One region of the Planococcus kocurii genome, then DNA from elsewhere that is predicted to be linked to it. Evidence: riboswitches for the same ligand, from Rfam matches in the RefSeq annotation. Region 1 holds a riboswitch; each other region holds the start of a gene.
The links. Region 1 has a riboswitch for lysine ahead of AUO94_RS01955 (aspartate kinase). Riboswitches for the same ligand answer to the same signal wherever they lie in the genome.
Positions count from the first base shown of each region.

Region 2: another riboswitch for lysine. It lies ahead of dapA (4-hydroxy-tetrahydrodipicolinate synthase); the one in region 1 lies ahead of AUO94_RS01955 (aspartate kinase).
Region 3: another riboswitch for lysine. It lies ahead of AUO94_RS03100 (Na+/H+ antiporter NhaC family protein); the one in region 1 lies ahead of AUO94_RS01955 (aspartate kinase).

Region 1 covers NZ_CP013661.2:383,405-390,930, reverse strand. The annotation lists gene trxA (thioredoxin) at 1-258, shown strand, start outside; gene uvrC (excinuclease ABC subunit UvrC) at 309-2,105, shown strand; lysine riboswitch at 2,153-2,327, shown strand; gene AUO94_RS01955 (aspartate kinase) at 2,454-3,683, shown strand; gene AUO94_RS01950 (succinate dehydrogenase cytochrome b558 subunit) at 4,069-4,683, shown strand; gene sdhA (succinate dehydrogenase flavoprotein subunit) at 4,729-6,477, shown strand; gene sdhB (succinate dehydrogenase iron-sulfur subunit) at 6,500-7,270, shown strand; gene AUO94_RS01935 (acyl-CoA thioesterase) at 7,517-7,526, shown strand, end outside.
Region 2 covers NZ_CP013661.2:2,112,119-2,119,644, reverse strand. The annotation lists gene ypfJ (KPN_02809 family neutral zinc metallopeptidase) at 1-797, opposite strand, end outside; gene AUO94_RS10460 (class I SAM-dependent methyltransferase) at 855-1,466, opposite strand; lysine riboswitch at 1,572-1,750, shown strand; gene dapA (4-hydroxy-tetrahydrodipicolinate synthase) at 1,878-2,768, shown strand; gene AUO94_RS10450 (STAS domain-containing protein) at 2,817-3,656, opposite strand; gene AUO94_RS10445 (GGDEF domain-containing protein) at 3,789-4,727, opposite strand; gene AUO94_RS10440 (alpha/beta fold hydrolase) at 4,741-5,553, opposite strand; gene rpsN (30S ribosomal protein S14) at 5,758-6,027, opposite strand; gene rpmG (50S ribosomal protein L33) at 6,075-6,224, opposite strand; gene AUO94_RS10425 (YsnF/AvaK domain-containing protein) at 6,441-7,241, shown strand; gene AUO94_RS10420 (DUF2382 domain-containing protein) at 7,374-7,526, shown strand, end outside.
Region 3 covers NZ_CP013661.2:595,989-603,514, reverse strand. The annotation lists gene sufB (Fe-S cluster assembly protein SufB) at 1-902, shown strand, start outside; gene AUO94_RS03115 (DUF72 domain-containing protein) at 1,164-2,024, shown strand; gene AUO94_RS03110 (sulfite exporter TauE/SafE family protein) at 2,024-2,851, shown strand; gene AUO94_RS03105 (bifunctional metallophosphatase/5'-nucleotidase) at 2,864-4,207, shown strand; lysine riboswitch at 4,279-4,459, shown strand; gene AUO94_RS03100 (Na+/H+ antiporter NhaC family protein) at 4,569-6,143, shown strand; gene AUO94_RS03095 (sodium-dependent transporter) at 6,338-7,526, shown strand, end outside.

The DNA.
Region 1 (7,526 bases):
GTTTTAGTAGATTTTTGGGCAACTTGGTGCGGACCATGTAAAATGATCGCTCCTGTGCTAGAAGAATTGGACGCTGAAATGAGCGATAAAGTTAAAATCGTAAAAGTTGATGTGGATCAAAACCAAGAAACAGCTGGAAACTATGGCATCATGTCAATTCCAACTTTGTTATTGATGAAAGACGGCGAAACAGTTGATAAAGTAGTTGGTTTCCGACCAAAAGAAGCATTAGCTGAATTGGTTGAAAAACACGCATAATTCTTAACCGGGTCCAGTGATGGTACCCGGTTTTTTAATAGGGTGATAAAATGGCAAACGAATTGATTCGACACAAATTGGCAATATTGCCTGATCAACCAGGCTGTTATTTGATGAAAGATCGCCAGAATACGGTAATTTATGTAGGAAAGGCAAAAGTTCTCAAAAATCGTGTGCGTTCTTATTTTACGGGAAGTCATGATACCAAAACACAACGTTTGGTGAATGAAATAGAGGATTTTGAGTATATTATTACGTCTTCTGATAAAGAAGCATTAATTCTCGAGTTGAACTTGATTAAAAAATACGATCCGAAGTATAACATTATGCTAAAAGATGATAAAAGCTACCCGTACTTAAAAATTACGGGAGAGCGTCATCCGAAGCTGATCACGACAAGACAAGTAAAAAAAGATAAAGGGAAATATTTTGGACCTTATCCTAACGCCTACGCAGCAGCAGAAACAAAAAAACTACTGGACCGCTTGTACCCGTTGCGGAAATGTCATACGATGCCTGACCGAGTATGTCTATATTATCATTTAGGTCAATGTTTAGCACCGTGTGTTAAACCGGTTGAAAAAGAAACCTATCAAGAGATGATTGATGGCATTACAAAGTTTTTAAACGGTGGATTCCGTGAAGTTAAAGTGCAATTGGTCGCAAAAATGTCGGAAGCGGCAGAAAATCTGGAATTTGAACGCGCAAAAGAATACCGTGATCAAATTAATATGATTGAAACGGTGATGGAAAAACAAAAAATGGCGATGAATGATTTTACCAATCGCGACGTTTTTGCGTATGCTGTTGATAAAGGCTGGATGTGTGTGCAAGTCTTTTTTGTGCGACAAGGCAAACTAATTGAACGAGACGTATCGCTTTTCCCCTTGTACCGCGATCCGGAAGAGGAATTTTTAACGTATCTCGGGCAATTTTATGAAAAAGCCAACCATGTGAAACCGAGTGAAATTTTAATTCCTGAAGCGGATGATCCGGATATGTTAAAAGAATGGCTAGGCGTTCGTGTGCTCGTTCCACAACGGGGCAAGAAAAAAGAGCTGGTGGCACTTGCTAAGAAAAATGCGGAAGTGGCCATTAAAGAAAAATTCCAATTGTTAGAGCGACAAGAAGAACGGACCATCGGCGCTTGTACAGATTTGGGTGAGGCGATGAACATTGAAGCGCCTCTTCGCATCGAAGCTTTTGATAACTCGCATATTCAAGGCGCTGATGCAGTATCTGCAATGATTACGTTTATTGATGGCAAGCCTTCTAAAAAAGACTACCGCAAATACAAGACTCGGAATGCGTCAAAGCCGGATGATTACGCGGCGATGCGAGAAGTTATCCGTCGACGTTATTCACGTGTATTGAAGGACGGTTTACCTTTACCTGACCTGATTGTTATTGATGGAGGAAAAGGACAAATGGAGTCGGCACGTGAAATTTTAGAAGATGAACTCGGTTTATCTATCCCAATTGCGGGTCTAGCAAAAGACGCTAAGCACCAAACTTCTCAATTGCTGTATGGTTCACCTGCTGAAATTGTGCCACTAAAGCGGACGAGTGAAGCTTTTTACCTGCTTCAACGGATTCAAGACGAAGTCCACCGTTTTGTTATTACGTTTCACCGTCAGTTACGTGGAAAAAATTCAATTCAATCAGCACTTGATGGGCTTGAAGGGGTTGGCCCCAAACGTAAGCAACAGCTACTGAAACATTTTGGTTCTGTTAAAAAAATCAAAGAAGCATCAGTAGAACAAATCCAAGAGGCAGGAATGCCAGAAGCGCTAGCAATCTCTATTGAACAGCATTTTAAACAAGGCACATTGCCAAGCGAGTCGTAACATGGTATCGTAGAAGAATAAGTAAGAATAAGTAAATCACTTGGAAAAGTGATGATAGAGGCGCGAACGTCAATAGTAAGCATCTGGAGATTTGCAGAATCTACGAAGGATGGTGAAAGGGATGGTCGCCGAAGTGTGCGTATGACTGCTATTACGCATGCTGGTTCTGCATTTAACAAGTGCAGAGCTGTCAGAGTCAATCTCTGGAGGGCTATCTCACATGGACGTTTTTTTCGTACATGATAAGAGGTAGTTTCCCGCGGTTGCGGGGAGCTACCTTTTTTTGTGTCTAGTGGCATGATCGCTAGTCATTTTGAGGGCCACATACTAAATGTGGGAGTGGATGGAATGAAAACGATCGTCATGAAATTTGGAGGAACTTCTGTCGCGACTCCAGAAAAAATTATCGGAGTTGCCAAACGAGCTATTCGTGAAAAACAAGCAGGCAAACGCGTAGTCATTGTTGTTTCGGCGATGGGTAAGACAACTGATACGTTGCTCGGATTAGCGGGAGAAATATCAGCGGAACCGCCAAAGCGAGAAATGGATATGTTACTGGCAACAGGTGAGCAAATTACGATTTCGTTATTGGCGATGGCTTTCAAGAAACTGGGTCATGAAGCTTTATCTTTTACTGGATGGCAGGCAGGAATTGAAACAGAATCCGTACCACGTAATGCACGCATCATTAAAATAAATACAGAACGTCTTGAACGTGTGTTGGAAAATGGTTATCTTTGTGTGGTTGCCGGTTTTCAAGGAGTGGATACAATTGGTAATATTACAACCCTTGGTCGCGGTGGATCGGATACGACTGCCGTTGCGCTTGCTGCAGCACTAAAAGCGGAAAAATGTGAGATTTATACAGATGTTAACGGTGTCTATACGTCAGATCCACGGTATGTAACAGGTGCACGCAAGTTACAACAAATTTCTTATGATGAAATGTTGGAACTTGCTAATCTCGGAGCGGGCGTACTACATCCGAGAGCGGTCGAATTCGCAAAAAACAATAACGTCCCATTATCTGTCAGAGCAAGTTATTCAGACGAGCCTGGCACAATCATACAAGAGGTGATCACTGTGGAGAAAAATTTAATCGTTAGAGGTGTGGCATTCGAACCAGGAATAGCGCGCGTAACTGTGAGTTACAAAAAGCCATTCAACGGATCTCTTGCTACTATTTTTACAAAGCTTGCTGAAAATCACATTGATGTGGATATTATTGTTCAAAGCATCAGTGATGAATTTCCACCGTCTGTCTCTTTTTCTATTAGCCAGGAAAGCCTTGAAGAAACACGCCGAGTTTTAACGGAAGCACAAGATGCCATTGGTTTTCTGACACTGAATGTAGAAGTCGGCTTATCGAAAGTGTCGATTGTAGGTTCAGGGATGGTATCGAATCCTGGAGTCGCAGCTCGGATGTTCGATATTTTAAGAAGCGAAGAAGTTCCGGTGAAGATGGTTAGTACCTCTGAAATAAAAATTTCAGTCGTTGTACCAGAAGTAGATATGAACAAATCAGCGAATGCTTTACATGCAGCGTACGGATTGGCTGCGGTAGAAGTCCACTCATAAATAATGAATTCTTTATGTGATAAAAGCTAGTGAAAAAATTCACAAAATGTTCAAATTCTCAATGCTAATATAGTAATGATGTCTACACAGTGGTTTGTACTAGAATAGTCGGAAGGAGCGATTCTCAATTAGAGAATCGCTCCTTTGCGGAATGCTGTTAAATCGATTCTATTTCGATACATTTCCTCTAGATAGAAGGTAATCGCCTGCGAAATCCATAAGCGCTATCGGTTTAAAGGAGTTATGTTGCCTTGACGCTCCTTGAGGGGGGGAGTACAATAAATATGTCATATTATTGTATCATGATGGTGCGTGGCTTCAGGTACAGTCATACGAAACGTCTGTCTTGGACGCTACCAATTAATGTTTTGAGGGGGGTAAAATTTTGGATAACAATCGTGAATTTTTTATGCGTAGGCTGCACTCATTGTTGGGAATTATTCCTATCGGTATATTCTTAACGCAGCACCTAATTGTCAACCATTTTGCTACACAGGGGGAAGAGGCATTCAACAAGGCATCTTACTTTTTGGCACATCTTCCATTCGTCATTTTCCTGGAGATCTTTGTCATTTACCTGCCGATTTTGTATCATGCGTTCTACGGCCTATACATAGCGTTTACTGCGAAGAACAATCCTGGGCATTATAGCTATATGCGCAATATGTTGTTTGTTGCACAGCGCTATACAGGAGTCTTCCTAGTAGTCTTTATCGCTTGGCACATCTTTGAAACAAGATTCCAAGTTGCAATCGGAGCAGCTGCTGAAGCTGACTTTAACATGATGGCAAACATCTTAGACAATCCTTGGATGATGGCATTCTACATTGTTGGTGTAGTGGCAGCAACTTTCCACTTTGCAAATGGACTTTGGTCGTTCCTTGTTACTTGGGGAATTACACAATCTGCAGCAGCACAAAAAAACGCAACTTATTTCACACTTCTAGTATTTATTGTGTTATCGGTTATTGGTATCAGAGCATTGTTTGCATTCGTTTAAGAATGTTTCAATCATTGGTGAACTAAAAGAGGAGTGAATACTAACATGGCGAAGGGCAAAATTACAATCGTCGGTGGTGGCCTTGCTGGCTTAATGGCAGCAATTAAAGTTGCAGAAGCAGGCTCTCCCGCTGATTTATTCTCAATCGTTCCAGTTAAGCGGTCCCACTCAGTATGTGCACAAGGCGGGATCAACGGAGCGGTTAATACAAAAGGTGAAGGGGATTCTCCAGACATCCACTTTGATGATACCGTTTACGGTGGAGACTTCCTAGCGAACCAGCGTCCCGTGAAAGCAATGGCAGATGCGGCACCTGGAATTATTCGCATGTTCGATCGGATGGGCGTTATGTTTAACCGTACGCCAGAAGGTCTATTGGACTTCCGTCGTTTTGGTGGAACAATGTACCACAGAACAGCGTTTGCTGGTGCTACAACGGGTCAACAACTATTATATGCACTAGATGAGCAAGTTCGTCGCTATGAAGTGGCTGGACTGATCACGAAATATGAAGGTTGGGAATTCCTCGGTCTTGTTCTTGATGAGCAAGGCGTTGGTAAAGGGATCACAGCTCAAAACATGACGACCATGGAAATTAAATCGTTCCGTGCGGATGCTGTTATTATGGCAACTGGCGGACCGGGAATTATTTTTGGGAAATCGACGAACTCTGTTATTAATACAGGTTCAGCGGCTTCTATCGTTTATCAACAAGGAGCTTATTACGCAAACGGCGAATTTATCCAAATTCACCCTACAGCTATTCCAGGAGACGATAAACTGCGCTTAATGTCAGAATCGGCTCGTGGAGAAGGTGGACGTATTTGGACTTACAAAGACGGCAAGCCTTGGTATTTCCTTGAAGAAAAGTATCCAGCATACGGAAACCTAGTACCGCGTGATATTGCAACGCGTGAAATTTTTGATGTGTGTGTCAACCAAAAACTCGGCATTAATGGCGAGAATATGGTGTACTTGGATCTTTCTCATAAAGACCCGAAAGAGCTTGACATCAAGTTGGGCGGAATCATCGAAATCTATGAGAAATTCACAGGTGATGATCCTCGTAAAGTACCGATGAAAATTTTCCCAGCTGTTCATTACTCAATGGGCGGACTATGGGTAGATGATCATCAAATGACAAGCATTCCGGGCGTTTTAGCAGCAGGCGAATGTGATTATTCTCAGCATGGGGGTAACCGTTTAGGTGCGAACTCCTTGCTGTCAGCGATTTATGGTGGTATGGTCGCAGGACCGAATGCTATTGAATACGTAAATGGCTTGGCGGTTCTTGCGGAAGACCTTCCTTCAGTGATCTATGATCAGCATGAAGCTGAGGAGCAACGCAAATGGGAAGAAATTTTGGCATTGAATGGTACAGAAAATGCTTACGTTCTGCACAAAGAATTAGGCGAGTGGATGACAGATAACGTAACCGTTGTGCGCTATAATGATCGTTTACAGAAGACGGATGAGAAAATCCAAGAACTTCTTGAACGTTTCAATCAGATTAGCATTACAGATACGCAACTTTGGAGTAACCAAGGCGCAATGTTTACACGTCAATTGCGCAATATGCTTCATTTAGCTCGAGCAATCACAATCGGAGCGCTTATGCGCAACGAAAGTCGCGGAGCTCATTACAAACCGGATTTCCCGGAACGTAATGACGAGGAATTCTTGAAAACAACGATGGCTAAATTTAATGGCTTTGATGCACCAATCTTCCATTATGAAGAAGTTGACACATCGTTGATTCCACCGCGTAAACGTGATTATTCAGCAAAAGCATAATTATGAAGGGAGCTAATTTACCATGGGTGAAGCAGCAAAAACGGTAATATTTGAAATCGAACGCAGAAACTCTACGGATGAAGATTCGTATTGGGAAAAGTTCGAATTGCCATATAAGATGAACATGAATGTCATTTCGGCATTGATGGAAATTCGTCGTAACCCTGTCAACATGGAAGGGAAAAAAACCACTCCTGTAAACTGGGACATGAACTGTCTAGAAGAGGTTTGTGGCGCATGTTCAATGGTTATCAATGGCAAAGCACGTCAATCGTGTACGGCTTTGATTGATCAGTTAGAACAGCCAATCCGTCTTCAACCGATGAAAACATTCCCTGTTGTTCGTGACCTTGTCATTGACCGCAGTCGGATGTTCGATTCGTTGAAGAAAGTTAAAGCATGGGTGCCAATCGATGGTACACATGACCTTGGAGATGGACCACGTATGCCTGAGCGTAAGCGTCAATGGGCTTACGAACTATCTAAATGTATGACTTGCGGCGTATGTCTTGAAGCATGCCCGAACGTTAATGATAAATCCGATTTTATCGGAGCTGCACCACTGTCACAAGTTCGCTTGATGAACGCGCATCCAACAGGCTCTATGAACCGCGATGCTCGCTTGAATGCGATCATGGGTGAAGGTGGATTGGCAGGATGTGGTAACTCTCAAAACTGTGTGGAGTCTTGTCCAAAAGGAATTCCATTGACAACTTCAATCGCAGCACTAAACCGCGACACAACTGTACAAATGTTCCGTAACTTCTTCGGAAGCGACAGAATGGTTGACTAGTATTTAGTAAAAACCCCGCTACGGCGGGGTTTTTAATTTGTCTTTTTTAATAGACCTGCCTTTCCATAAAAAATTTGGTATACTAATAAAATGAAACAGACAAGTAGATTTTGACTAGAGTGAGTGGTAGTAAAAAACGCTCCAGGCTGAACCCGTTAACAGGCTCATACAAGAGCGATGATCCTCGTGCTATTCAGTGCGTGGAAAAAATGTTCAAGTCATCAAATTATTTAGTGGAGGTTACTTATGACAGCGA
Region 2 (7,526 bases), 1.7 Mb from region 1:
TGAAAGCCTTTTTTAAACCATCGCTGGCGCTGTTCGGAACTACCGTGTGTAAAACTCTCAGGTACAACGTAACCACGGGACCGCTGTTGAATGGTGTCATCCCCTACCGCACTTGCCGCTGTCAATGCTTCTTCTAGGTCACCTTCTTCTAAATAGCCCATACCTTGCGCATGGTGGGCCCAGACGCCCGACAAATAATCCGCTTGCAACTCCAAGCGTACTTGCACTTTATTGTATTCTTCTTCACTAAGCTGGCTGCGAAGTGGCTGCACGTCTTCCATAACACCAAGAAGATTTTGAACGTGGTGTCCAACTTCGTGTGCCACGACATACGCCATGGCAAAATCACCGGGTGCTTGAAATTGGGTTTGTAGGTCATTGTAAAAACTCAAATCAATATAAAGTTTGTAATCGCCTGGACAATAAAAGGGTCCGACGGCTGCGCCTGCTGTTCCACAGGCAGACTCGACGCTGCCACTATACAAAACGAGTGTCGGCTCAACATATTCCATGCCTTCTTCTTTAAAAACTTCTGTCCAAACTTGTTCCGTATCCGCTAGAACGACTGACACAAATTCAGCCAATTCTTCTTCTTGTGGAGTTGATTCGTAAGACTGGTTTGAAGTCGTTCCTGAGGATCCACCCAATTGATCAAGAATGACACCTGGGTCGCCTCCTAAAAAAGCCACTAATAACACAATTAAAATACCGCCGATGCCGCCTCCTGCTACTAGCGCTCCACCTTTCCCTCGCCGATCTTCAACGTTTCTACTGGCTTTTCTACCTTTCCATTCCATAGGGGTCCCTCGTTTCACAATTGTTTTACTGTAAACATACCCTTTAGAGCACTAGTTCTAATCCATTTTAGACAATCGATAAATTAAAAATCGTTCGCGCGGATCTTTATGGAAATCCGACAATTGAATTTCTTCTATTAGCTGAAAAACTCCGTTAGTTTCCAGATAATCACTGTAGTCTTGAGAGGCAAAAAACAAAATCACGTCTACCGTCCGTGGAGATTTTTCGACTGAAGCTAAAATTTTATTCACAAATGCGATGAATATCGCCACTGAAAAAGGGTTAAAGAAATAGAATACGGTATCGTCTGCTGTAACTGGGTATTTCTGAGCTAAGCAATTACAAAAGTTAATGTGAAACTCTGCACCTTTGTGCTTTTTCGCGTACTGTTTTTTATTTTCGAGGGCTTCTGTGTAAAATGTCGGATTCATTTCGATGCCTACACTTTTTACACCAAAAAAATGATGCACATAAAAATTCAAGCGCCCTTTTCCACAACCAACATCAACGATACAATCTTCAGGAGACAGGCTATAATGCTCAAACAATTTGTCGAGTAAATCGTAAGGTGTAGGCTCATAACGATTATGATGCAAAGAGGCGTTAAATCCTTGCTGGTTTCCTGTTGTTGCAATCACTAGCAGTTGGTCATAGGCTTGCTCACTCATTCTATCTCTCCTCGGCTATAATTTTTTGCGTTCTTCATCTTGCAATTAATAGAAACATTTGTTATAGTACAGCTAATTCAATATTTCTTGCTCTTGTTTTTACAAGAGTAGGATAGAGGCGCAAAAACCATTAGTACGCAAAACGAGGATGATGAGATCCGTTGACGTTTGCCGAAAGGGGGATTTGCCGAAGTGGCGGAGATCTCACATTTCCGTGCGCTGGGTCTGCATTTAATAAATGCAGGACTGTCATATAGGAAACTATATGGAGGGCTATCTGATGTACAGGAGCAAATGGTAAACATTGTTTCTACTGCAGCAACAGGACCTCCTGTTGCTGCTTTTTTGTTTGTTCCTGACTGGCCTCTCACCTCTAAGCTTCGAAAAAAATTAGAAAAGGGTGTGTTCTGTATGAATTTCGGCCAAGTAATTACAGCAATGGTAACACCATTCGACCAATACGAGGAAATTGATTTTCCGGCAACGCAAAACTTAATCGAGCACTTGATTGCTAATGGATCTGACGGTCTTGTCGTCGCAGGAACTACAGGCGAATCGCCAACTTTATCGATAGAGGAAAAAATAGAATTGTTCCAGTTTACCGTCAACACTGTTGCCGGACGGATTCCGGTCATCGCAGGAACCGGCTCGAACAATACGCGGGCATCGATTTCTTTGACTCAACAAGCAGAGAAAGTCGGCGTAGATGGCATTATGCTAGTTACGCCTTATTACAATAAGCCTTCACAAGAAGGCATGTTCCAACATTTCCAAGCCATTGCGGAGTCGACTCATCTACCTGTCATGCTCTATAACATTCCAGGACGTAGCGTCGTTAACTTGCTTCCAGAAACCGTCATCCGCTTGTCTCAAATTAACAATATCGTTTCTATTAAAGAAGCGAGCGGTGATTTGGATGCTGCTTCAGAAATTATTGAACACACAGCTGAATCTTTTACTGTCTATAGCGGCGATGACAGTCTGACTTTACCGATGCTGTCTATCGGTGGTGCGGGCATCGTTTCGGTTGCTGCACATATTATCGGCAACGATATGCAAGACATGATTACGAGTTTTAAAACAGGTGATGTGAAAACAGCAGCAGCTATTCATAGACGGTTATTGCCAACAATGAAAGCATTGTTCGCTGCGCCAAATCCATCTCCAATCAAAGCAGCACTGCACATGACAGGTGTTTCGACTGGGGGCGTTCGGTTACCAATGATTGCACTGACTGACGAAGAAACCCTGACGTTACACAAGTCTTTACCCAGTCTGCATTCAGAAGCAGTAACAAATTGACTAACTAAAAAAAAACGCTGAAGTCTAGGAACTTCAGCGTTTTTTTAGTTAAGTGACATTCATCTGATGTAAGACGCGTTTCAGGCTGCCACCAATTTCAATGTCTTTTAAATCGACGCCAATACCAATAAGCATCGCTGCAATTTCTGGACGGATTCCCGTGAGAACCGAGCGTATACCTACGAGCTTTAGCGACTGGATGATTTTAATAATTTGTTCTGCAACGATTGAGTCGACTCTCACGACACCTGACAAATCTACAATCAATACCGTAATTTTTAGTTGATTTGCTGCTAGTAAGGTTTTCTCCAGTATATAACGAGCTCGGTCCATTTCAATGCTACCCACTAGTGGTAAAATGGCAATCTGATCACTGACCGGGACAACGGGTGAGGAAAGTTCAAGAAATTCTTTTCTTGCGCAGTTCAATTTTCGTCGATATGAAACTGTGTAGGCTTCTGTATAGGAAACAGCTGCATAATCCAGTAACGAATGAAAGGTCTCCATACTATCAAAAAGAATTTGAATGTTAATCTTCTTGTGAAGGGCTTCTGTTTTGATGACTGTTCCGATGTGTTTTCGAAATAAAGAAACTTCGGCAAGTGCGTCTTCTAGCGATCGATTGTTTTCAAGAAAAAAATCACCTGTTTTTTCTCCCCATTGTTGAATCTTCGTATAGACCTCTTGAATATTGTAACTATTGCTAATGGATTGTCCGATCAAATCCACAAAATCAGTTCGAATGTTATTTACAACTTCAATGAAGGCTTTCGTCATTTGCAACTGCTCAGCCTGAAGATTCGCGCTGACTTCTTCATGGATCAATTGTGCGATCAATTCTCTATCTGCCGACACGCGTTCCCCCAATAACCGATTCTCTTTTTCCATAAGTCCTCCAGAGGCAAAGATATTTTGTACGCTAATTATAGCTGTTAAATGAATGGTTGCAATGAGTCCAGTTCCCTATTTCTCCCAATAAATAAACATCCGTTTTTAAAGACGGATGTTAAAGGTAGTTCTTTATTCATTGCCAAAGACACAATTTCTTCCATTAGCTTTTGCTTTGTACAGAAAACTGTCAGCTCTGGATAGCAAGCTTCCTACTTCGTCTCCAAGCGCATAAACGGCGACACCGATACTTACCGTGATGGGTACATGCATCCAGTCAGCAGCTTCTATGTGTTTACACAAAGAGTCAGCCATAGCTAAGCCTTCTTCAATTCCTGAGTCTGGCATCACGACGACGAACTCTTCTCCTCCGAGACGTGCTACAATGCCAGCCGCTCCAACTTTCGTTTCTAGATGCCACGCTAATTCCTGCAATACTGCATCACCTATTTGGTGACCATATGTATCGTTAACTTGCTTAAAATAATCAATATCCAAAATCAAAAGAGCCACTTTTCGACCATTTTGCGCCTGCAGTAAAAAGTCATGAAGTCGTTCTTCCAAATAGCGACGATTTTTCAAGCCTGTTAGCGAATCCGTAATGGACAATTGTTGAAGTGTCGAGTTGAGATCAATCAGTTGTTGCTGTTTACTTTCTACTTCGCTCATTAAGTGTTGTAGTTTCTCATAGGCTTCTACTGTTTCACGGTTGATCTTTTCTGCATTACGTTTGGCTAATAGGAGTTCTTTTTCATATTCACCACGAACACTCATCTGCATCAATGCACATTCGTACAAACCATTTTGCTCTACTGCATTCATCAAGACTGGCATATGTCCTGCCGCACTTTTCAAGGTCAAAAACATTTCATTTACGGTGCCATGCATTTTAATAGAAGGAGTAAAGTACGTTTGGAAATACATCCGGGAAGCGATAGTCAGTAAATCATGGATATGCTGCGGATTTTCTACGCTTGTCAAATTCCGCAACGTGCTATTCATTTCAACGACACGCAATTCCTGGTCCAGAACCAAATAACCACAAGGGGCTCTATCGAGTTGCTGTTCCACGATTTTCACTCCTCTATTCTGCTAAATACGCCTTAATGCGTTTTACCGTTTCCTCTGAATCACTCAAATGTGGATTGTGTCCCATTGCTTCCATTACAACCAATTGACTACCTGAGATATGATCGCGGAGATATTGACCAATTTCTAATGGTACAATGGCATCAAATTTTGGTTGAAGAATCAACGTAGGTACTGTAACTTTATCTAATTGGTCACGAAGATCTGAAGTGAATGTTACTTCAGCGAATTGACGAGCAATCATCGGGTCATTTGAACACAATAATTGCTCAAAATCCGCAGCCAGTTCAGGACGTTCCTCGTTTTGCATGACGACAGGCGCCAAATACTTCGCCCATTCTTTATAGTTTATTTCCATCATATCCAATAATTCATCGATATCAGATTGTTCAAATCCACCATTGTAGCCAGGTTCGTTCAGATAATAGGGAGATGGTCCAATCATAATCATTTTCTCCATCAACTCTGGACGTTCGATTGAAGCAAGCATCCCAATCATAGCGCTGACAGAGTGACCAATAAATAAGATTTCCTCAAGTGCTAACGCAGCGCAAACTTCTAGAAGATCCTGTTTGTAACCGTCTAACGTGCTATAGCGTTCGGTCGAATAAGCGGCCTTATCACTTTTCCCTGCACCGACATAGTCAAAAGTGACAATTCGATAATCTGCTGAAAATTCTACAATGGTATTGTCCCAGACTTGCTGATCGCAGCCAAAACCATGACCAAATACTAAGGTTTTTTCACCTTGACCAATAACCTGAACGTTATTGCGTTTTAAAATATCATTTGCTGTTTGAACTGTCATTCTAATTACCACCCTTTGTGCATTTCTTATTGCAAATTTTTTCTTATATATAAGTTAAATATATCCTAATCATAGCATCAAAAGTTATATTTAAAAGAGCCCGGTAGAAAAAATTTTATTAGTTAAAACACTTTTTTTTGTGATAGTTCTATATAAATTAAAAAAACAGCAGATTTTTATCTGCTGTTTTTGATTGGGTTTGTTTTACCAACTTGCTTTTTTAACGCCAGGAATTTGACCTCTATGCGCCAATTCCCGGAAGGTAATACGCGACATCCCAAATTTCCGCATATATCCACGTGGTCTTCCTGTCACCAAGCATCGATTAGCTAGACGAGTGGGAGAAGAATCTTTCGGTAAATTGGTTAATGCGTGAATGTTCCCTTGTTCTTTAAAGCTTTGTCGCTGCTCAGCAAACTGCGCGACTAGCTGCAGTTGCTTATTATGACGTGCTATTTTTGATTTTTTAGCCATGAAATTACCTCCAAAAGTAATTGCTACGTTTTATACTACACAAAAAATTATTTTGTTTCCCGGTGAATAGTAACTTTATTAAGACGTGGGCTGTATTTTTTTAACTCAATGCGCTCGGGGTTTGTCCGCTTATTTTTCGTCGTACTGTAATTCCTGTCGCCTGTTTCTGTACACGCTAACGTGATATTGACTCTCATCTTTTCCCCTCCTTTTGTACATTGTCGTCCATTTTCACAAATAGTAATCATTACGTTTTATAGTGTATTAAAAAGTTAACAGGAAAGCAAGCGTTTATTTTCAAGCTATAGCATTTTTGCTTATTCAAAACCAATGGGTTTGTTCTGAAAAACAACAGGGTAAATTATCACTACCTTGCTCTATAGGTGATCTATCACTATTAGGAGGAATTAGAAATGACAAACAAAGAAACAGTAATGATTCAATCATATGATGTACAAGCAGAAGTTTTACACAAAATTAGCGAATTAAAAGCACAAGGCTATAAAGAAGAAGATATGTATGTGATCGCTAAGCGTAACGATCAGCTATCTATGGTTCAAGGCCAGACAGATGTTCATTTAAATGTCCAGGATGATGAAGATATGATGGACAAATTCAAGTCATTCATTTCTGGTGGAGACTCGACGCATGATGCATTTATACAAATGGGGTTAGGAAGCGGCGAAGCAGACGAATATTACAGACAAGTCGAAAACGGCAAGTTAGTGCTTTACGTGAATAGCGATTACGGCGCATCGTACAAGCCACACACTTATACTCAAACAGAGGCGCGAGCAACTACTGCTGAAGAAGAACATCTACGTCTTCACGAGGAACGACTAAGCGTTGACAAAAAACGGGTTCAGACAGGTGAAGTAACTGTCGGAAAGCACGTTGTCGAAGAACAACAAACTCTCGAAATTCCAGTTGAACGTGAAGAAGTTTATGTAGAACGTCGTCCGGTAAACGAAGAAGTCCACTCTAATACAACTAATTCAGCAAATATAAACCTTTACGATGATGAAGAAACGATTCATATTCCTGTTTCAGAAGAGCGTGTCAACGTCCGTAAGAAAGACGTCGTTAGTGAAGAAATTATTGTCGGTAAACGCACAGTTCAAGACTCCGAACTGGTGAGCGAAACTGTCCGACACGAAGAAGCGGATATTGATGAACTAGTAAAACCGAAAAAAGATGAGCGCGATTTATTTTAATGGGTAAAAAAGCGTATCCGGACGATTTTGTTCGGATACGCTTTTTGATGTTGAGGTTTATCTAGAACGTGACTACGGGTAAATGAGCCTTAACAAAGCAATTCGGTACAATTGACAGGGGAGGAATTGGGCATGGATAAAAAAGAAAACAAACGCATTGGATTATTTGATGCGCAAGCACAAGTGCTGATTACAGTCGGTGAACTCAAAGCAGTAGGATACGAAGAAGAGGAACTGTATTTAGTATCAAAACATGACGAACAAATAGAGTTGCTAATCACGCAC
Region 3 (7,526 bases), 210 kb from region 1:
CAGCAGCAGATAATAAGTTTGCAGCGTTGAATACGGCAGTTTGGTCTGGTGGATCATTTATTTACGTGCCAAAAGGCATTAAAGTAGAATCTCCACTTCAAGCTTATTTCCGTATCAACTCGGAAAACATGGGCCAATTTGAGCGTACATTAATTATCGTTGATGAAGGCGCAAGCGTTCATTATGTAGAGGGCTGTACAGCTCCTGTTTACACAACGAATTCACTTCACTCTGCTGTTGTTGAAATTATTGTGAAAAAAGATGCTTATTGCCGTTATACGACAATTCAAAACTGGGCAAACAATGTCTTTAACCTTGTAACAAAGCGTGCATTTGTTGACGCGAACGGAACAATGGAATGGATTGATGGCAACATCGGTTCGAAATTGACAATGAAATACCCAGCTATTTACTTGAAAGGTGAAGGCGCACGCGGCATGACTTTGTCGATTGCAATCGCTGGTAAAGGACAGCATCAAGACGCTGGAGCGAAAATGATTCACTTGGCTCCAAATACATCTTCATCGATTGTTTCGAAATCAATTTCAAAACAAGGCGGGAAAGTTTCGTATCGCGGAATCGTTCATTTTGGACGTAAAGCGGACGGCGCACGTTCAAACATTGAATGTGATACGTTAATTATGGACAATCAGTCAACTTCTGATACAATTCCATACAACGAAATTTTAAACGATAACGTTTCTTTGGAGCACGAAGCGAAAGTTTCAAAAGTATCTGAAGAGCAATTGTTCTACTTGATGAGCCGTGGTGTTTCTGAGCAAGAAGCAACAGAAATGATCGTAATGGGCTTTATCGAACCATTCACGAAAGAACTTCCAATGGAATATGCGGTAGAAATGAACCGTTTAATCAAGTTCGAAATGGAAGGCTCGATCGGTTAATAGACGAATAACTAACGGGCTGTCCCAAAAGGTCATGAAATATGACTTTTGGTGACAGTCTTTTTGTGTCTTGTAAGATTTAATTGCTTCCCATGCTATTCGGTGGAATTAAAATACTTCTAACTAGACGGCTATCTTAGTAACCTAAAATAATATTTTCTCCCTGAACTCTCAATTGATCAAAAGAAACTCCCTTTAAAAAAAGACGTTCTATTTTTTCTATGCTATCATAAAATAATAACCAGAAATGGAGGCGGGACGATGATTTATGTAGGTTTGACGGGGTGGGGAGACCATCCAGATGTCTATAGCCCTGGCTCAAAGAAAACAGATAAATTGATCGATTACAGTGCTCATTTTCCAATTGTAGAATTGGATTCCTCCTTTTATGCAGTTCAGCCGGAAAAAAATATTCGGAAGTGGATGGAAGAAACGCCAGAGCCGTTTCAGTTTGTAGTAAAAGCTTATCAAGGAATGACAGGACATCTGCGTGGAGAAAATCCATTTGACTCACGCGATGACATGTTTGAAGCGTTTAAAAAATCCATTCGCCCATTAAAAGAAGCTGGGAAACTGGCAATGGTACTGCTTCAGTTTCCGCCGTGGTTTGATTGCCAAAAAGACAATGTCGATCAACTTCGAGAGATTACCGGGCGTTTAAAAGAATTTGATCTGGCAATCGAATTTCGTCATCAATCCTGGTATGCCAATGGGATGAGTGAAAAAACCGTGGACTTCTTACGGGATAATCAGTTGATTCACACAGTGTGTGACGAACCGCAGGCAGGAGATGGCTCAATTCCACTGGTTCCAATTTCTTCAAGAACAGACAAAGTGCTACTTCGTATTCACGGTCGCAATGTTCATGGCTGGCTAAATCCAGGGCATGGACAAAACTGGCGGGAAGTTCGTTATCTCTATGATTATAATAAAGAAGAACTGGGCGAAATCAGTCGTGCTGTAAACCTATTGGCGCAAACAGCAGAAACGGTCTACGTGATTTTTAATAATAACTCAGGAGGCCATGCAGCAGGTGACGCTAAAGAGTTCCAGAATATGAATGATTTATCATTTGACGGGCTTTCACCAAAGCAAATGGATTTATTTGAAGGAGGATTTTAATGGTTTTTATCGTTATGGCACTTGTCGGAGTGGCTTCTGGCATAGTGGGTGCATTGATAGGGCTTGGTGGTGGCGTTATACTGGTTCCAGCTTTACTTTTTCTAGGCACCAGTTTTGCGTTTTTTCCGGACCTTTCGCCTCAGAAAATTGTTGGCTTATCAGTCATCATGATGATTTTCACAGGCTTGTCTTCAACTTTAGCTTATATGAAAGTTCGAACAGTCGATTATAAAAGCGGACTTATTTTCTTTGCAGGAAGTGCACCCGGTACAATCATTGGTGCTTTTGTTAATAAAAACTTGGATTTGCCGTCATTCAATCTGTATTTCGGAATTCTTCTCGTTTTTCTATCGCTGCTTTTACTGTTGCGCGACCGGCTCAAAGCGGTTCGCTGGTTCGTGGACAACGGTCGTAAAACAACGTTTATAGACAATCAAAATAAAGAATATATTTATGGTTATCCAATTTGGTTTGCCTTGTTATTAACTTTTTTTGTTGGAGTGGCTTCAGGGTTGTTCGGTATCGGTGGTGGCTCAATTATCGTGCCTGCGATGATTTTATTGTTCTTATTCCCACCACATGTAGCCATTGGGACGTCTATGTTTATGGTGTTTTTATCAGCACTTGTCAACTCCGTTACCCATATCTCATTAGGAAACGTGCCATGGATTTATACGCTAGCCGTTGTTCCAGGTGCATACATGGGTGCGAAAATAGGTGCGAAGTTAAACAAGCGCCTGAATTCGGAAATGCTGGTGACCATTTTGCGTATTGTCCTTTTGATTCTCGGGTTGCGATCGATTTATGAAGGAATATTTAGTTCTTAAAGAGGTGTTTTCATGAGTGAAACTATTCATATTTATCATACAAATGATTTGCATAGCCATTTTACAAATTGGCCACAGATTAAATCGTTTTTAGCTGAACGAAAAAGATGGCACGAAGAAGAAGGCGACGTCTGTCTTATTTTAGATATTGGTGACCATGTTGATCGTTCGCATCCTTATACAGAAGGCACAGCAGGCAAAGGCAATGTGCAATTACTAAACGAAGCGCAATACGATGCTGTGACGATTGGCAATAACGAAGGCATTACACTGTCAAAAGAAGAGCTTGCTGATTTGTATGTTCAAGCCGATTTTAAAGTGGTGGTGTCAAATTTATTTGATTTGCGTGGCAATCGACCTCAATGGGCTAAGCCCTATCATATTATCCGTACAACAAACGGAAAACGGATTGGATTAGTGGGTGCAACCGCAGAGTTTACGCCTTTTTATCATAAACTGGGTTGGCGACTTACAGATGCCAAAGAATCTATTATTCAAGCAGTAAAAGAAATTGAAGAACACACGGATTTAATTATTTGCTTATCACATCTTGGCATTAAAGAAGACGAGTTATTGGCGGATCTTTGTCCACAAATCAATATTATTTTGGGGGCACATACGCATCATGTTTTTCATGAAGGCAAATGGCAAGGGGACACTTTGCTAGGTGCTGCAGGAAAATTCGGTGTTTACGTTGGTCATATTGCTGTAGCAGAAGCATTTGAAAAAACCACTGCGCAACTCGTTGAAGTGTCTCGGTTACGCGAAGAACAAGAAGGATTTGATGAACGGCTAATCGAGCAGGGAAAAATACAAATGAACGAGTTAGTTTTTCATAGCGACAAGACGCTAAAAGCAGAGTGGTTTAAAGATTCAGAGCTGGCAACTTTGTTTGGACAAGCGCTGATTGAATTTACAGAAGCCGATTGTGCGTTATTTAATGCCGGAATATTTATGGAAGATATGGCAAAAGGTGCGATGACTCGCTACAACTTTCATCAAATGCTGCCTCATCCAATCAACCCTTGTCTTGTCGAGCTAAGCGGAGCCGAGTTAAAAGAGATTTATTTGCAGTCTTTGAACTCAGAATGGCCACAGCTCGAGTTAAAAGGAATGGGATTCCGTGGCGCGGTGTTTGGCAAGATGATTCATTTGAATATGGAAATTATAAATCACCGGTTTTATATCAATGGGCAACTAGCAGTGCACGATCAAACTTACCGATTGGTTACGTTAGACATGTTAACGTTTGGCTACTTTTTTCCAAGCTTGAAAAGAGCGGCTAAGACATATTTTATGCCAGAGTTTCTGCGTGATGTGTTTAGCGAGTATTTTCATAGCAAAGCCTTGAAGTAGAAGGCCTATTCGGAATATAAACGCAGTTGATTTTATGGTGATTTTGGGCTATGCTAATAAAGAAATATATATTGGTGGGTAGAGGCTGCAGGACTGATCAGTAAGATGCGCGAGTTTGACCGCGTTGAACGCATCTGAAAGGAAGTTTTGCCGAAATCGATTTTCTAGGTCTAAGAAGATGGATTGGGGTCATTCTAAATAAGAATGTCACTGTCATTTGAGCAACAGCTTAAATGGGGAGCTACAGGGTTGTTTGATGTTCTAATGCACAGACGAATTGTAGAAGGCTGACTTTATCCAATTGGAGAGGTCGGCTTTTTTTATCTCATTTTTCACCCATCAAAAATTAGGAGGAGTTTTTATGGAGAATACGATTTTTTCGATTTTGCCGCCGATTATTGCAATCGTTATGGTACTTTTAACGCGTCGTGTGCTATTGTCGCTAGGTACCGGTATTGTAGCAGCAGCTGTAATATTGACATGGTTTGCACCACTTGATGCCTTACAAGAGCTTGTAACATCATTTACGATTATTTTTTGGGATGAAGGTTTCAACGCTTACAACGTCTTTATCATTCTTTTCTTGTTGTTGCTTGGCATTATTACAGCATTCGTTAGTTTATCAGGAGGCAGCCATGCTTTCGCTGAATGGGCTTCCACACGTATCAAGTCGCGAAGAGGGGCGAAGGTTCTAACAGTAGTTCTTGGAATTGTGATCTTCATCGATGACTATTTCAATGCTTTAGCTGTAGGACAAGTTGCACGTCCAATTACTGATCGTTATAAAGTGTCACGCGCTAAGCTCGCGTACTTTATCGATTCGACTGCTGCACCTGTTTGTGTCGTTTCTCCCGTATCAAGTTGGGGAGCTGCAATTATTGGGATTATTGCGACGATTTTAGCAGGACAAACTTTTGTTGAATATTCCGCATTAGAAGCTTTCCTGTGGATGGCACCGATGAACTTTTATGTAGTTGCTTCTCTAGCTATTGTCTTTTTTGTTGCTATTCGTGATGTTGATTTTGGTGAAATGAAGAAACATGAAGTGCTTGCCATTACGGAAGGACAACTTTTTGATCCTAACAAAACAATTCCAGGTGAAATGAAAGAAGATTTTCCAACTCATTCACATGGACATGTTAGAGATTTATTACTACCAATTTTATTGTTGATTGTTGGTACAGTAGGGGCAATGATATGGACGGGCTATCAGAACGCAGATCAAGTATTTGATATTTGGTTGATTTTTGAAAATACAGATGTGCCAGCTTCCTTATTAACAGGTGGTGTGCTAGGCGCATTAACGTCCATTATCTTATACGTTATGCAAATGAAAAAGAACGAAACAGCTAACGTGGGCTGGATTGGCAAAGGCATTTGGGCAGGTATCAAATCAATGATGGGTGCAGTGCTAATCTTGATTTTTGCTTGGTCGCTGACTTCTTTGATCGGGTTACTTGAAACGGGTGCATATTTAGCAGGCGTTGTGTCTGAAGGCAATGTTCCGACAGCTATTCTTCCCGTTTTACTGTTTGTGTTAGCGGGTGTTATGGCTTTTTCTACAGGAACATCGTGGGGGTCTTTCGGTATTTTATTACCGATTGCCGGTACAATTATGATTGAGGCTGACCCATCCTTATTATTGCCAGCGTTATCAGCAGTGTTAGCAGGAGCGGTTTTTGGTGATCATTGTTCACCGATTTCCGATACGACGATCTTGTCTTCGACAGGAGCGGGAAGCAATCATATGGACCATGTCTTAACTCAGATACCGTATGCGTTAACCGCTGCAGGTATCGCTGCAATTGGGTACATTGTCATAGGTTTCACTGGTTCGCTATTGATTTCGTTAGGCGTAGTCTTAGCCGTGTTAGCCATTCTCTTTGTTGTCTGGTCACAACGAACAACTATTATTGAAAAACAACAAAATATATAATGAAATCAAGGCAGAGAAGCTATTTCTCTGCCTTTTTACTTTTGCCGCAATAGTTTTTTTAAATTATATTGTGAAATCGTCTTTACATTAAAGCGCTCTCTCGGTATACTATTTTTAGATTAGTTAATAATCTGAAAACAAACAAAATTCCTATTTTTATGTAAATAGAATGGGAATACAGAGGGGGAAGAGTGATGGAACGTTCGCAATGGGGTACACGTGCCGGCTTTATCATGGCAGCTGTCGGCTCTGCAGTAGGTTTAGGTAACATTTGGCGTTTTCCGTATGTTGCCTTTGAAAATGGCGGGGGTGCCTTTTTCATACCATATCTATTTGCATTATTAACTGCCGGTATACCAATTTTAATCCTTGAATTTACGATTGGTCATAAGTACCGAGGTTCTGCACCATTATCATTCTTTAGAATGGGTGGTAAAAAACTAGAATGGCTTGGTTGGTGGGCAGTATTTGTGTCCTTCATTATATCTGTGTACTATGCCGTTATTATCGCTTGGGCAATGCGCTATACTATATTTTCAATCAATCAGGCATGGGGCACAGATACACAAGATTTCTTATTCAATGAATTTTTGCAACTGACAGTTAGCCCAGGGCAAACAGGTGGAATTGTTTGGGGCGTATTTATTCCTCTAGTGCTGGTCTGGGTCATTACACTCGGAATTTTGCTTGCAGGAGTGAAAAAAGGAATTGAAGTGGCTAACCGGATTTTCATTCCAACTTTAGTCGTCATTTTCTTGGCAGTAGTTATTCGTGCAGTTACACTGGACGGGGCATTGGTAGGACTAGAAGCATTCTTCCAACCAGATTTTAGCGCTATTATGGATCCGTCGGTTTGGGTCGCAGCTTATGGACATATATTCTTTAGTTTATCTGTCGCATTTGCCATTATGATTACGTACTCAAGCTATCTTCCTAAAAAGTCGGACATTACAAATAACGCTTTTATCACAGGTTTTGCCAACTCAAGCTTTGAATTATTAGCTGGTATCGGTGTTTTCGCAGCTCTTGGGTTTATGGCATCGCAACAAGGTGTTGAAGTAAGTGAAGTAGCAACAGCCGGTGTTGGATTGGCATTTGTGGTATTCCCACAAATTATCAATGAATTTCCAGGATTCAACGGATTGTTCGGCGTATTGTTCTTCTTGTCGTTAACACTCGCTGGATTGACGTCTTTGATGTCAATTACTGAAACTTATGTCGCTGGGTTTTCTGAGAAGTTCGGTATTTCTCGTAGAAAATCTGTTCTTTTCGGAGGCGGACTTGCAGCATTGATTTCAATTCTCTTTGCAACACAAGGCGGATTGTTCTTCTTGGATCTTGCAGATTACTTTATCAACCAATTTGGTGTTGCAGCAATCGGTC